2 regions of the Pseudoalteromonas sp. K222D genome follow, and region 1 is predicted to be linked to the other one. Evidence: predicted binding sites of a transcription regulator. Region 1 holds the regulator's gene; the other holds the start of a gene.
The links. The regulator LexA, encoded in region 1, represses DNA repair genes until DNA is damaged. The targets are predictions, from matches to a motif close to TACTGTATNNNNATACAGTA.

Region 1 (7,584 bases):
ATTGGCACGCTGAAAGAGCTTATTCCTGAGCAGTTCACGCCAGATGTTGAATATGCTTGGCGTGAAGCGTATGGCGTACTTGCTGATATTTGTATAACTGAGGAAGCTGCTTTATACGAGCACAGCAAAAATAACTTAGGCGGTTGGGCAGGCACACGTCAGTTTGCAATAACTAATAAGCAGGCAGAGTCAGAGCTGGTAACTAGCTTTACGCTTACGCCAGTTGATGGCGATGCAGTAATTGCCCATAAACCGGGTCAATATTTAGGTATTAAAGTTAAGCCAGAGGCTAGTGAATATGAAGAGATCCGCCAGTATTCTATTTCGCAAAAAAGTAATGGTAAAAACTACCGTATTAGCGTTAAAAAAGAGTTATTACCAAACCCTGGCATGGTGTCTAACCATTTACACTCACTAGAGCAAGGCGCAATAGTAGAGCTATATCCGCCTGCAGGGGATTTCTTTTTACGAAATAACACCAGCCCTGCTGTGCTTATTTCAGCGGGTGTTGGGCAAACGCCAATGGTAGCAATGTTAGAGACGCTATTAAGCGATACTGCTAATCAAAATATTATGTATTTGCATGCTTGCGAAAATACTCAGCAGCACTCATTTGCTAATTATTTAAATGAACTAAGCACTGTTTACCCGCGCTTACAAACCATGACTTGGTTTAATCAAGGCGATGTAGGAGCTGATTTTACCGGTTTTATGGATTTACACGCAGTACAAGCGCAATTGCCACTGAGCAACGGCGACTTTTACTTGTGTGGACCCGCTAATTTTATGGCCTTTGTGAAAAAACAACTGCTAGAATTAGGCGTTAATAACGGACACATTCATTACGAAATTTTTGGCCCGCATCAAGATCTATAATATTTATAGAATAAAACTCAATTAAAAAAGCGCGCTATTGGGCATTACTTCAATAGCGCGCTTTTTTGTGCCGTTAAATAACCTGAACTCCGGATAATAAACCTATCTCAAGCAGCTATTTTCAGCGCTAACTGCGTTGAATTTACTTGCAATAGGCCAGCTATTGACGCGTAAATTCGCCTTGTTTTCACTGGAAATCTCTGGCTAGAGAAAATAAAGCTAAATATAACTATGATTCAATACGTTAGTAAATCTCTTAACCAGAGTTCAGGTTAAATATTAAACTGGCTCCTAATACCTTTAAATTAAAGCTTTTTGGTATTGGTTTGCGCGGCATACGCTTGTTGTTGCCAAGCATTAAATAACTGCTGTTGTTTATTTGATATTTTTAAGCCGTAAGTTTTTTGCATATAGGCATAAGCGTCGGCTATTTGTTTACGGGCATAAAAAGGAGGCTCTATTACTCGTTGTTTAAAGTTAACTTTAACTTCACAGCGACCGTATTGGGTGGCGCTTTCACTAAGCATTCCAAATCGATAATTAGAACGATCTGCGTTAATTTCACCAATAGCAGGAGCTAAGTTGTTTATATCGGCTTCCATCTTTCTAAACTTAGCACTTACTTTACGGCAGTTTTTACGCCCGCCATCTTGCCAGCATTGTAATTGGTGGCCAAACTCCCAGGCAGGCACAATATGCTCCCATTCTATGCGTAAAGCGCGTGCATTTACGTTACCTGAGCGGGTATGTGTATTGCGTGGCACATAGCCACAGTTAGTGGGGTCAGGAACTAGTTTTTTACCCTGTTTTTTTATATCGCAGCCACAGTAAATACTTTTAGCATTACTAGGGAGGGTTTTAATTAGGTGTCTTTTAGCGGTTGAAAACCGAGTAAATTCTTCAGCCGATAGCGAAAAGCATACAAAAAAAGCCAACAAGGCTAAAATAAATCGAGTCATATCCATCACATACGTGAACTACAGGAGCGGCTAGTTTAATGACTTGAAGCTAAAAGATAAAGTTTACTTAAAGCCATATTTACCGTTCTTTAGTATTTAACCTTAGCTCTGGTTAAGAGATTTACTAACGTATTGAATCATAGTTATATTTAGTTTTATTATCCGGAGCTCAGGTTATCTACTTTAAATTGTTGTTTAAATAAACAAAAGTTGTTACTTAAAGAGTATGATGAAAGCTCATAAGTTTGTGATTTGGATTGCGAATGAAATTTATAGATTATTATGCCGTGCTTGGAGTATCGCCCGATGCAGACGATAAAGCGGTTAAAGTAGCTTATAAAAAGCTAGCTAGAAAATATCATCCAGATGTAAGTAAAGAACCTCAAGCCGAGGAAAAGTTTAAAGAGATAGGTGAAGCTTACGAAGTTATTCACAACAAAGAAGAGCGCGCTAAATACGATGTGTTACGTCGTAATCAACAAAACCGTGCTCAGCAGCAAGCAAATTATGGCGGTAGCTATGGCTCGTCACAAAACCATTATCAGCAAGGTGATCCCCAAGCCGATCAGGAGTTTTCTGATTTTGTAAATTCAATGTTTGGCGGCGCAGGTGGGTTTAACCATGGCGGGCAGGGCAGAACTGGTGGCGCTCGTGCGCAAAAAGGACAAGATGTGGAAATTGAATTCCCGGTATTTCTTGAAGAAACGTTAGTCGATACCGTTAAACCAATTGAGTTTATGCTGCCGCAGCGAGACAGTAGTGGCCGTGTATCTGAAGTTAAAAAATCGCTTAAAGTTAAAATTCCTGCCGGCTCGGTTAATGGCGAACGCATTCGCTTAAAAGGCCAAGGTGGATTAGGTTCGGCAAATGGCCCTAATGGCGATTTGTATTTGCAAATTCGCTTAGTGCCTCATCCATTATTTGACGTTGAGGGGCATGACCTAAACATAGTGGTACCTCTTGCACCATGGGAAGCTGCTTTGGGCACTAAAATAAATTTACCTACATTAGCCGGAAAAATCCAACTAACTATTCCAGCTAATAGTCAATCGGGTCAACGTTTACGCATTAAAGGTAAAGGGTTAATTAGTAAAAAAGCCAAAGGTGACTTATTTGCTGTGATTAAAATTGTTAATCCAGCATTGAGTGATGATGTTAGCAAAAAGCTTTGGCAAGAGCTGGCCGAAAAAGCCCATTTTGACCCCCGTAGCAATTGGAGCAAGTCATAATGAAAATTATCGAGGCACCACAAGGCAATTTACTCACTAGCCAAGAATTGTGTGTGAGTAGTGATATTAGCGAAGCCATATTATATGAATTGGTTGAGCACAGCATTGCTATTCCTATTGAGGGCGAGCGCGTTACAGAATGGCAATTTACGGTATCAACAGTGATCTTAGTTAAAAAGGCTGCGCGTATTCAGCATGACTTATCGTTAGATTGGTCTGCTATTGCTTTGGTTTTACAATTATTGGATGAACGGGATGAGTTGATTGCTGAAAACCAAATGTTAAAGCAGCACTTAAGTCGATTTAAACATTTAGAATAAAAAATAGTGGTTAAATTTTAAATGCGAGTAGCTAGCTATTTTTATGGAGCTAGCTCAGCACTTTTATAATAGTGAGCTTTTGGTGCTTAAATATTTTTTATTCGTGAAATAAGAGTAAGTAAAGCGTCAATAAATGCGTAAAAATAGCCGACTATTCAGATAAAAAAGGTGAATATTGCAGAGTTGATTTGGTATAAGCGTAAAACTGCGTTAAAGTTTACAGCGAACTAATTAGAGGATAAACAGCAGACAATGTCGGAAATTCAATTTTTAAATGTAGACCTAGAGCTTGAGTCAAAGCAAGATATTAGCGTGCTTGTAGCTGACCTAAAAAAAATCGCCACTATTTTACATTATGATAAAGACGAATACCGTCAGTTAGCGCGTATAGAAGTAACAGGCGAAATATCTTCACCGGATAAAGCAATTAACCACTTATGTGAGTTAGTAGAGTCATGCTCGCGGGCTGCACTTAAGCAATGGTTGAGTTGTTCGCGCCGTACCTTTGATATTGGTTTTGAATCGGGCACTTCGCCAAAGTGTTTTAACCAAGCGCTGCACGCCGATACATTATTACGTATATCGGCAATTGGTGCAGGCATGGAAATTACTATTTACCCGCTAGAAAAATAGCGTTAGCCTTTGCGCTCTACAACAGCTGCGGTCATTTTTGATACGCAGCAAAGCTCGCCGCGACTATTCGTTATTTTTATTTCCCATACTGAGCTACGTTTGCCAATATGAAACGCTTTTGCGGTGGCGGTTAAGGTGCCATTACGCGAGGCTTTTAAATGGCTGGCACTGATCTCTTGCCCTACACAATAAAATTTAGTGAAGTCGACCACAAAATTAGCCGCGTAGCTGGCAACACTTTCGGCTAAAACCACGTTTGCTCCGCCATGCACCATGCCTATAGGGTTATGGTGCGCAGGAATTGCTGGCATAGTGGCAACTAAGTAATCATCACCAATTTCAGTTATTTCAATCCCCATGGTTTTCATCAGTGTACCTTGGCCATTTATGCCTTGGTCTAACTGCTTACAAAACGCTAAAGTAATAGGTTGATGCCAAATACTCATTGTTACTCCTTTAAAGGTTGAAAACGATAACCGATAATACGATTTTTCATGGCGATATGATAGCCAAATTAGTGCAGCTACTGCATGGTAATACAGTGCTACTTTTTGCTTTCTACATAGTGCTTAATTTCATCGAGATCTTTTTTTAGCATTTTACGCATCGAACTTTTAAGAAAAAACCCTATCACTGCAGAGATCATTTTTACCCAAATAGACTCAGAGCTATCAGAAAAAGTCATGGTTAAACAGGTGCTAGGTTCGGCGGCGGTAAGTGACAGCTTAGTGGTATAAACTGCCCCGCCATTTTCTGCGCGAGTGCAATAGTATTCATTAGTAACAGCTTCGGTGATCCACATGGTTTCTGAGGCTGCTTTGCCAAAAATTTTTCGTGTTTCTAACCATTTTAGGCCCACTAGCCCTTGTGGTGGCTTCTCGATTATTTTTACATCAATAATGCCAGACAGCATATTGGCACTGTTTTCGATGTCAGTTATTGCCGCCCATACTTTACGTTTAGGACCGTTAATTATTACCGCTACAGTGATATTCATAACACTCTCCGTTAATTCACATTGATGAAGTTAAGGCCCATTACAAAAACGATAGTTAACTAATTTTTAATAACAGCAACAACTTAGTAGTTATGTAATTAATGTAACGTAAAACTAACACTATCGTGATCTGCGTAATTTTATCTGTAATTTACTTGGTAATTTTAAGCTTAGACCAATGCCACCTTTGGAAGCAAAGGCGAGGAGTAATTTAAATTTGCGATTTTCAGATAACTGTATATACTCACAGTTAAATGTACTGTATGGAAAACCAGTTGTATGCGACCATTAACTAACCGCCAAGCGCAAATACTCGAACTTATTAAAGTGTTTATTAAAGACACTGGTATGCCTCCTACACGCGCAGAAATTGCACAAACATTAGGCTTTAAAAGTGCTAATGCAGCAGAAGAGCATTTAAAAGCGCTGGCTAAAAAAGGCGCTATTAAAATGAAACCAGGCGCTAGCCGTGGTATTCAACTTATTGAAGAAGATGAACCAGAACAACTTGGTTTACCGTTAATAGGCCGTGTAGCTGCCGGCGAACCTATTTTGGCGCAACAACATGTTGAGAGCCATTGTAAAATTGACCCGTTAATGTTTAAACCCGCTGCCGATTTTTTATTGCGTGTAAATGGTATGAGCATGCGAGATATTGGTATTATGGATGGTGATTTACTGGCTGTTCATCGCACTCAAGTTGCCGAAAATGGCCAAGTTATTGTTGCCCGCGTTGATGACGATGTAACGGTAAAACGCTTAGAAAAAGCAGGCAAAAAAGTATTATTGCATGCTGAAAATAAAGAATTTTCGTCGATAGAAGTGGATCTTGAAAACGAATCTTTTAATATTGAAGGCTTAGCTGTTGGGGTTATTCGTAATGCTGACTGGATGTGACAATTAAGCTGTTATAGCTATGTAAAATATCGGCATAATTTAATAGCTCAGATAATTAATGCGCACTTTTTAGTGCGCTTTTTTTTGCCTTTTTTTTGTGAAAATTCCGCTGCAATGAAAAAATTATATTAAGTTTATGTTTTTTATCATTTAAGTATTTAATACTCGTTATCGCTGTCTTTTTATTTGTAACCCTTGCTGTTGCTCACTTCCTGCTTAGAACAAAATTAAATAAATCCCATATTTACGCTAATCCCCTAATATTATTTGATTATTTTTCAAACTAAAACTTGCTAGTTGTTCAATTATTAACTAATTGTTAATGGGCTGGACTAACAATAACTCACAGCTTTAGTTTTGAGAAAATATATTTATATATCCGGCAGCAATACAAAAATAAAAAATAACAAATTGGCATTTAAAGCTTATGTCTTTTTGTTTTGCACTCGCAACAGTATTAAAGGAGCTGTCACATGGGTAAATTGAGCTCTACCTTGTGGCTTATATTGTTTGTTTTTCCGCAGTTAGCATTGGCAAATAGCCAATATAATATGCGCAAAGGCGTAACCGATATAAGTAATAATGTTTATCAACTACACATGACCATATTTTTAATATGCTGTGTAATAGGCGTGATTGTATTTGCCGTTATGTTTTGGGCACTTATTCATCATCGTAAATCTAAAGGAGCAGTTGCTGCTCAATTTCACGAAAGTACCAAAGTAGAAATACTCTGGACAGCAATTCCATTTGTTATTTTAATAGCAATGGCAGTCCCCGCAACTAAAACATTAATAGCGATGGAAGATGCCAGTAAAGCGGATATCACTATTAAAGTAACTGGTTCACAATGGAAATGGCATTACGAATATATGGGGGAAGATGTTGAGTTTTACTCAATACTTGCCACACCGCAAAATGAAATTGCTAACCTAGCCGATAAAAACCCCAACTATTTACTTGAGGTAGATAAGCCTCTGGTATTACCGATCAATAAAAAAGTACGCTTTTTAATGACCTCCGACGATGTTATTCATTCTTGGTGGGTGCCCGATTTTGCTATTAAAAAAGATGCAAACCCGGGGTTTATTAACGAAACGTGGACCAACATAAACGAAGTCGGTATTTATCGCGGTCAGTGTGCTGAGCTATGCGGTAAAGATCATGGCTTTATGCCAGTGGTAGTAGAGGCTAAGTCAGAGGCCGATTTTAAAGTTTGGCTAGCAGATGCTAAACAAGCAAAGCAAAAAGCAGCAGCAGCAGATGCTGCATTACTTGACCAAACACTCCCTAAAGAAGAATTAATGACTTTGGGTGAGCAAGTGTATATGGCCAATTGTGCTGCATGTCATCAGCCCACAGGGTTAGGTTTGCCAGGCGTTTTTCCTGCACTTAAAGGCAGCCCGATAGTGCTTGGCGATATAAAAGACCACATTGATATTGTTATTCACGGAAGCCCCGGCACAGCCATGCAAGCCTTTGCTAAACAGCTCTCTATAAAGCAATTAGCAGCGGTAATTACTTATAAGCGTAATGCATGGGGTAATGATACCGGTGATGTAATTCAACCAAGTGAAATACAGGCAGCACTTGATGCCGATGGGGAGGCGAACTAATGAGTAGCATAGTAGAACAACCTGACATTAATGAAGCTCACCACGCTCATCATCCTG
Region 2 (7,584 bases), on a different contig from region 1:
AACTTGTTGTTTGCCCGCATTATTTGCGGGCTTTTTTTTGCCCATAAATAATCTTCATAACATTAATACCTAGGTATTAAGTTAGCATCACAACTTTAGCGTTTATAACAATTGCATAAAGCCTAAGCTAGTGCGCCACAGCAAACCACCTATTAGTTAACACCAGCAATATAACGCAGGCACAATAACCTTGATTGACTTAACGCATCGTGAATTATTGCTAAATTTAAGTACGCATACCAACCACATTAAAACTCACCAAGTATAGCGCCAATAACGTGCCTATAGAATGAATATAACGGCAGCGCAAAGCAACATAAAACACGGCTAAGCATAAACTAAAAAGCCATTGCAATTAATTAATCGCAATGGCTTTTTAAATTGGGTATAGCTTTTTATTAGTCTTGCTTTGGTAGTAAACCAAAGTGATGATATGCGTTATCTGACACTATTCGTCCACGGGGTGTACGCTGAATAAAGCCCTGTTGAATTAAAAAGGGTTCTATTACATCTTCAATAGTCTCTTTTTCCTCGCCAATAGCTGCAGCTATATTGTCGAGCCCAACTGGGCCGCCCATAAATTTTTCTATAATGGCGAGTAAGTACTTACGATCCATATAATCAAAACCGCTTTTATCTACATCTATCATATTAAGTGCCAGCTCTGCCACTTCGGCGTTTACCGTACCGTCTGACTTTACTTGGGTGTAGTCACGCACTCGGCGTAGTAATCTATTGGCAATACGGGGGGTACCGCGTGAGCGTTTAGCAATTTCAACTGCACCCTCGTCGCACATTTCTAAATCAAGAAAATGCGCCGATCGCCCTACTATGTACGATAAGTCTTCTACTGAATAAAACTCTAAGCGCTGCACAATACCAAAGCGGTCACGCAGTGGCGAGGTTAACGAACCCGCGCGAGTCGTTGCGCCAATAAGCGTAAACGAGGGTAAATCTAATTTTATCGAGCGTGCTGCTGGGCCTTCACCTATCATAATATCAAGTTGGTAGTCTTCCATTGCTGGGTAGAGTATTTCTTCAACTTGTGGGCTTAACCTGTGTATTTCATCAATAAATAATACATCACCTTCTTCAAGGTTGGTTAGCAATGCGGCTAAATCACCGGCTTTTTCGAGCACTGGCCCTGAGGTTGCCTTTATATTTACCTGCAGCTCGTTGGCAACAATATTAGCTAATGTAGTTTTACCCAAACCTGGTGGGCCAAAAATAAGCAGGTGATCGAGTGCTTCGCCTCGGCTACGGGCCGCTTCAATAAAAATTTCCATTTGCTGTTTAACATGCGGTTGACCACGGTAATCGGCGAGTAATTTTGGCCTAATTGCACGGTCTATAGAGTCTTCGTTGGGTTTTTCAGTCGCGTCAATTAAGCGATCAGCTTCGATCATAGGTTACTCACAGCATTGATTTTAAAGATTCTTTAATAAGAACCTCAGTAGACATATCGGGTTTACTTACTGATTTTACTGCTTTTTGCGCTTGTGGCAATTTATAACCTAGCGACACCAAAGCCGACACAGCATCATCGGCGGCATTATTAGCAATTGTCGCGTCGCTAAACGGCTCAATAACCGCACTGTCGCTGAAAGGGGTGAATAAATCGTTGCCCCAATTTTTTAACCTGTCTTTCATTTCGAGTACTAGCCGCTCGGCGGTTTTTTTACCTACCCCGGGTAATTTAACTAAGCTTGTGGAGTCTTCGTTATTTACACAGCTTACAAATTGCTGCGCCGACATACCCGACAAAATAGCTAAACCTAGCTTTGGCCCTACGCCATTGGCCTTTAATAACTCTCTAAATAAAGCACGCTCTACTTTATTGTTAAAGCCAAACAATAGTTGTGCATCTTCGCGTACTACAAAATGAGTATAAACAATGGCATTTTCGCCAACTTTAGGTAAGTCGTAAAAGCAGGTCATTGGCATTTGCACTTCGTAGCCAACACCATTTACCTCTAATAATATTTCGGGAGGTTGTTTTTCTACTAAAATACCATTTAAGCGACCAATCATAGTTATTTCCTTAAACGTCCTCTAACGGTTTTGCTTGCGCTACCCGCTAGTTTTATTAAATTTTGTTCTGAGTGCGCATGGCAAATAGCAATAGCCAGTGCATCGGCGGCATCAGCTTGTGGCGTACCAGGTAGTTTTAAAATGTTTTTAACCATATGCTGTACTTGAGTTTTATCGGCGCCACCATTGCCTACTACGGCTTGTTTTATTTGCCTTGCTGAGTATTCAAATACTGGTAAGTCGGCCATTGCAGCGCCTACAATAGCAGCACCACGTGCTTGGCCTAGCTTTAAGGCTGAGTCGGGATTGTGCGCCATAAACACTTTTTCTATCGCGAAGGTTTCTGGCGAAAACTGCTCTATAAGCTGGGTAATGCCTTGGTAAATCATTTTAAGTCTTATATGAAACTCATGATCCGCTAATTTAATGCAACCACTGCCTAAATAAGTGAATTTAGATCCCTGATGCGCTACAACACCGTAGCCAGTTAAGCGTGAGCCTGGATCAATCCCTAAAATTATGGCCAAAAAGCACTCTCATTATTGTTATTCGTTAATTAGGCTAATAATGCCAGAGCACTGTATAAATTACCAGTAACAATAAAACAAAAACGCCCACTTAAGTGGGCGTTTTCCTTTTGCTTAAATATTGGCAACTTAACCTAACGCACGCACCAGCCCTTGGGTGTTTTGCTTAAGTGTGCGAGCAATCATAAAATAGCCTAACCCCGCTACAAACACTCCACCTGCCACCGGTCCTATTATCCAAATATGTGGATGTAATTTACCCGCCAGATCAAATAACTGCTGCTGTACAATTAATAGTGCAATATCACTAAAAAAAGCGGCAACTAAGCCGGCCAAACCACCAAGCAATAAAAATTCATATAAAGTGGCGTTTTTAATAAGCCGGCTTTTTGCACCAAGTGTGCGCAGTATTACAATTTCTTGCATGCGCTCGCCTAAGCTTGCTTGCACTTGCGATATTAATACCAGTGCACCACACAACACCACAATAGTAAGTACAAAGCCAATTGCAAGTGACACTTGCTCTATGGTTGATTGTATTTGTTTAACAAAGTTACCTACATCTATGGCGGTAACCGTTGGATAGCTGCGCAGCAATTGGCTAAAGTCGCGTTTTTGATCAGGCTCAATACGTACCGACGAAATATACGTTGCCGGAAAGTCTTTAAGCACATCAGGGCTTAAAATAATAAAAAAGTTTGGCTTAAGGGTGGCCCAGTTTACTTTACGCACACTGGTAATTTTAGCGTCAAACGACTGCGCACCAATTAAAAACGTTAACGTGTCGCCAAGTTCAACATCTAAACGCTCAAGCATAGACTCCTCAATGGATGCCTCTGCTAATGTGTTTTCATTAAACCACTGCCCTTGCACTATTTCGTTTTGCGCTGGCGGCGTTTCAAGCCAGGTTAAATTTAGCTCGCGACCAATACCAGCGCGTGCCTCTTCATCTTTTTTCTCGTTGTCTTGCAATGATACTTCTCGCGCTACCAGCTCGCCATTTACCGCATTTACCCGGCCACGAATGGTGGGATAAAACTCCGATACCTGAATGTTTTTTTGCGCCAAATAAGTATTAATTGGCTCGAGTTCGTTTTGGGTAATATTGACTAAAAATGCATTGGGAGCATCGTCTGGTAACTGCGACTGCCAATCGGCTATCATGTCGTTTTTAAGTACCACTAAAAATAGTAATAGCTTAATAGCGAGGGAAAAGCTGATCAGCTGGACTGCATTCACATTTGCACGCTTTTGAATTGACGCAATTGCCAGCGACCAACTATTACCCGGCTTTAAGCCCAATTTACGGCCACCACCAAATATAACTTTAGACACCAAAAATAACACGCCAATTAAAGTAAGCGTTGAGGCAAACAAAATCAGGGTGATTTTTATATTATTGCTAAATAACCACATCAGTAAAAATACGGTAAACGCACTCATAGCTAAATGCACCCGGCTTACCGCTAGTTTATCGCCTAAGTTACGGCGCAGCACCCGCAGTGGCGGAATATCAAATAAATCAAATAACGGCTTGATAGAAAACATCACTGCACAAATTACACCTGTGCTAATTGCCACTAACCACGGCTTAAAACCCGCCATTGGCAAAGTTGTACCCATGCTTTTTGCTAAATAATGTGTTGCAATTTCTTGTAAACCATAACCAATTAATAAACCCACTGTTACCGCCATTAAACACACCATTAATAAGTGTGTAAGGTAAATTTTGCGGATCATTGCGCGGCTACCACCTAAGGTTTTCATCATAGCAACTGGGTCGTATTGGCGTTCACAATAACGCTTTGCAGATACCGCAATTGCCACTGCGGCTAAAATAATGCCCAGTAAACCTGCTAGCAACAAAAAGCTTTCTGCACGATTTAAACTGTTAGATATTGGCGATTGGCGATCTTTTACGCCATACCATTGCTGGTTTTCTTTTAGCTGTGGCTTTAGCCAATCGTAAAAGCTATTTATATCGCTTTCATCGCCGGCATAAAGCTGACGATAAAATACTCGGCTACCCGGTTGTATTACTTCTGTTTTTTCCACGTCGTTAATGTTTATAAGCACCCTGCGGCTACTCGAAAACACATTAAAAGGCGCGTCGGGCTCTTCTACAATTACTTTTTCAACGTTAAATAATGCAGCACCTAGCTCTACTACATCGCCTATATCTATATTTAAACTATAAAATACCGACTCGCTAAGCCACACATTGCCAAGTGTTGGTCCGCCGTTAGCAACTTCGGTTTCTCCATTTAGGCTCGATTTAACCTTAAGTTGCCCCTTTAACGGGTAACCACTTGAAGCCGCTTTTACCGAACTAAATTGCATTTCGTCGTTGGCAAATAACATGGTGTCGAAGTAAAGCATTTGTGCGGTTTTTAAATTTTGTTGCTCTGCTTTAGCTATATAAGAAGTGTCGATTACGTGATTACTGCCAAGCACTCGGTCGGCGGCAATAAAGGCGCTACTTTTTTGCGCAATGCTCTGTGCAATACGCTCGGTAACCATAGATAAAGTAAGCACGGTAAGTACCGCAAGCGCTATAGCCGCACTTATCACCGTAAGCTCACCACGGCGAAACTCCCGCGAAAATAACTTAAGCGCTAACTTAGCCCACATTTGCTATTTCCTCTGCTGAGTTTTCTACTAATCGGCCACCTTCAATTTGAATAATATGCTGACATTTTTGTGCAAGTGCCTCGTCATGCGTTACTAAAATAAGCGTAGTACCGTGCTGCGAATTTAGATCAAATAATAACGACTCAATCATTTTACCGTTTTTACTGTCTAGGTTTGCCGAAGGCTCATCGGCAAACAGTATTTTTGGCGTGCCAATAAATGCCCGCGCAATAGCAACGCGTTGCTGCTCACCACCAGAGAGTTGCGACGGATAATGGTCGATGCGATGACCCAAACCTACCTTTTCTAGCAAAATAAGTGCTTGCTGTTTAGCGTCGCGCTCCCCTGCAAGTTCAGCGGGTAGCATTACGTTTTCAAGCGCTGTTAAACTTTGTACTAACATAAACGACTGAAATACAAAGCCTACTTTTGCGGCGCGCAGCCCAGCACGCGCTTCTTCATCGAGATTATGTAGCGGCTCGCCATCTAAAAATATTTCACCGCCACTCGCCGTATCAAGCCCAGCTAACAAACTAAGTAACGTAGATTTACCAGAACCAGAAGTGCCCACTACCGCAACAGATTCGCCATGCTTGACATTAAAGCTGATGTCGCTGAGGATGGGCAACTCACCTTCAAAGGTAGATACCACTTTAGACAAACCATTTACTTGAATTATATTTAATTGAGAAAGCGCTGACATATGACTCATTCAATCCTACGTTTTGTATTCATTTTATTTTTAGTTATCAAGCCACTAAGTGCAGCAGCTAATAACACCATTTTAATACTTGGTGACAGTTTAAGCGCAGCCTACGGACTTAAACAAGAACAAGGCTGGGTACAATTGTTACAAGATAAATACGATGCTGAGCAAAGTAATATCAAACTTATTAATGCCAGTATCAGTGGCGAAACAACCGGTGGCGCACTGCGCCGTGTAGATGCTTTGCTAGCGCAGTATCAACCAACTCATGTACTTATTGAGCTGGGCGCAAACGACGGTTTACGTGGTTTTCCGGTGAGTAAGCTACAAGCTAACTTAACCGAATTAATCAAAAAAAGCCAAGCAGCCAATGCCACCAGCGCTTTAATGGAAATTTATATTCCCCCTAATTACGGGCCACGTTACAGCAAAATGTTTACCGATAGTTTTACACAAGTAAGTAAAAATACAAACGCTTACCTTATGGACTTTTTTGTACTTAAAGTTGCTGGGCAAAACGACTTAATGCAAAACGATAACTTGCACCCTAACAAAACTGCGCAACCAATACTACGAGACGAAATGTATAACACGATCAAACTGTGGTTAAATAAAGACTAGCGCCATGCTTAACTACTTTTAATTGCGCAAGGAAACTATTTTCAGCCTGCTTGCGCAAAAAACACTCAAACAAACAAATGCTTATTGATTTTTAAAAAAATACACGTACTATTGCAACCTCAGTCGGTATGTGGCGCAGCTTGGTAGCGCACTGTCATGGGGTGGCAGGGGTCGAGAGTTCGAATCTCTCCATACCGACCAATTAATAATATCTAATTTCAGAATCAAATTTAATCTCGAGCCTTCAATATTATCATAAAAAATACTTATAACTTTAATTGATAACACGAGTATCTAGGTGTAAGGTTAATTACAGATATATATTTATACGAGGTGGCAATTATGAGTAAAGATAAGAAAAAAATCACAAAAAGTATGATTTTAAGATCTGTTGCTAGCTCTACGGCCATCGAAACTGGTGCAACAGTTAAAACAATTGAGAAAAAACTAAAAGCAAATAAACTCAAATACGAGTCTCTTTCACTCGCTATTTAATTATATCCCTTTCAAGCCTTTCAATATGTTGGTAATCTCTGTTTACACCCGCTTGAATTGACTTAAAATAAAAGTCTTTATGCTCATCCCACAAACTATAATCAAGTGTTCCTTTACCTGCTTTGCTACACAAAAAATCCATTAAAAGACGGCTTATCCTACCGTTACCCTCACGAAATGGATGAATTAAAATAAACTCAACATGGCTCTGCGCTATAAACGAGACAAACTCTTCATCGGTCATTTCTGGTAAGTTATTAAATCGAGATAAATACTCATCTTCAAATAACCTAATATTTTTTTCAATTTGTAAAGGTGACATAAACTGAAATCCGCCTTTGCCCATATCAATACTTCTTATTTTACCTGCCCATTCATATACATTACCTAGCCACTGTCTGTGCCAATTAGCTACATTTTGAAAAGAAAAAACATCATCTTCTGGGGCAACCATTGTAAATGTTTTTTCATATAGTTTAACTAAAAGAATGGCCTCAACATCATCCATTTCTGCTACATCAACAATCGCTAACTTGTTCGCTAAAACTAGTTTTTCAGATCCTAGTTGATATT

Region 2: the regulator LexA is predicted to act here: its motif matches at 2,608-2,627, upstream of ruvC (crossover junction endodeoxyribonuclease RuvC).

What each region holds. Positions count from the first base shown of each region.
Region 1 is NZ_JAGGDL010000019.1:64,365-71,948, reverse strand. Features, by position in the region: gene hmpA (NO-inducible flavohemoprotein) at 1-876, shown strand, start outside; gene J5X91_RS11130 (endonuclease) at 1,182-1,841, opposite strand; gene J5X91_RS11125 (DnaJ C-terminal domain-containing protein) at 2,099-3,064, shown strand; gene J5X91_RS11120 (chaperone modulator CbpM) at 3,064-3,384, shown strand; gene J5X91_RS11115 (hypothetical protein) at 3,637-4,017, shown strand; gene J5X91_RS11110 (hotdog fold thioesterase) at 4,020-4,463, opposite strand; gene J5X91_RS11105 (SRPBCC family protein) at 4,562-5,014, opposite strand; gene lexA (transcriptional repressor LexA) at 5,294-5,911, shown strand; gene coxB (cytochrome c oxidase subunit II) at 6,385-7,527, shown strand; gene ctaD (cytochrome c oxidase subunit I) at 7,527-7,584, shown strand, end outside.
Region 2 is NZ_JAGGDL010000001.1:341,193-348,776, forward strand. Features, by position in the region: gene ruvB (Holliday junction branch migration DNA helicase RuvB) at 399-1,406, opposite strand; gene ruvA (Holliday junction branch migration protein RuvA) at 1,414-2,031, opposite strand; gene ruvC (crossover junction endodeoxyribonuclease RuvC) at 2,034-2,558, opposite strand; gene J5X91_RS01475 (FtsX-like permease family protein) at 2,688-5,189, opposite strand; gene J5X91_RS01480 (ABC transporter ATP-binding protein) at 5,179-5,892, opposite strand; gene J5X91_RS01485 (arylesterase) at 5,893-6,516, shown strand; tRNA gene J5X91_RS01490 (tRNA-Pro) at 6,641-6,717, shown strand; gene J5X91_RS01495 (hypothetical protein) at 6,859-7,011, shown strand; gene J5X91_RS01500 (Fic family protein) at 7,004-7,584, opposite strand, start outside.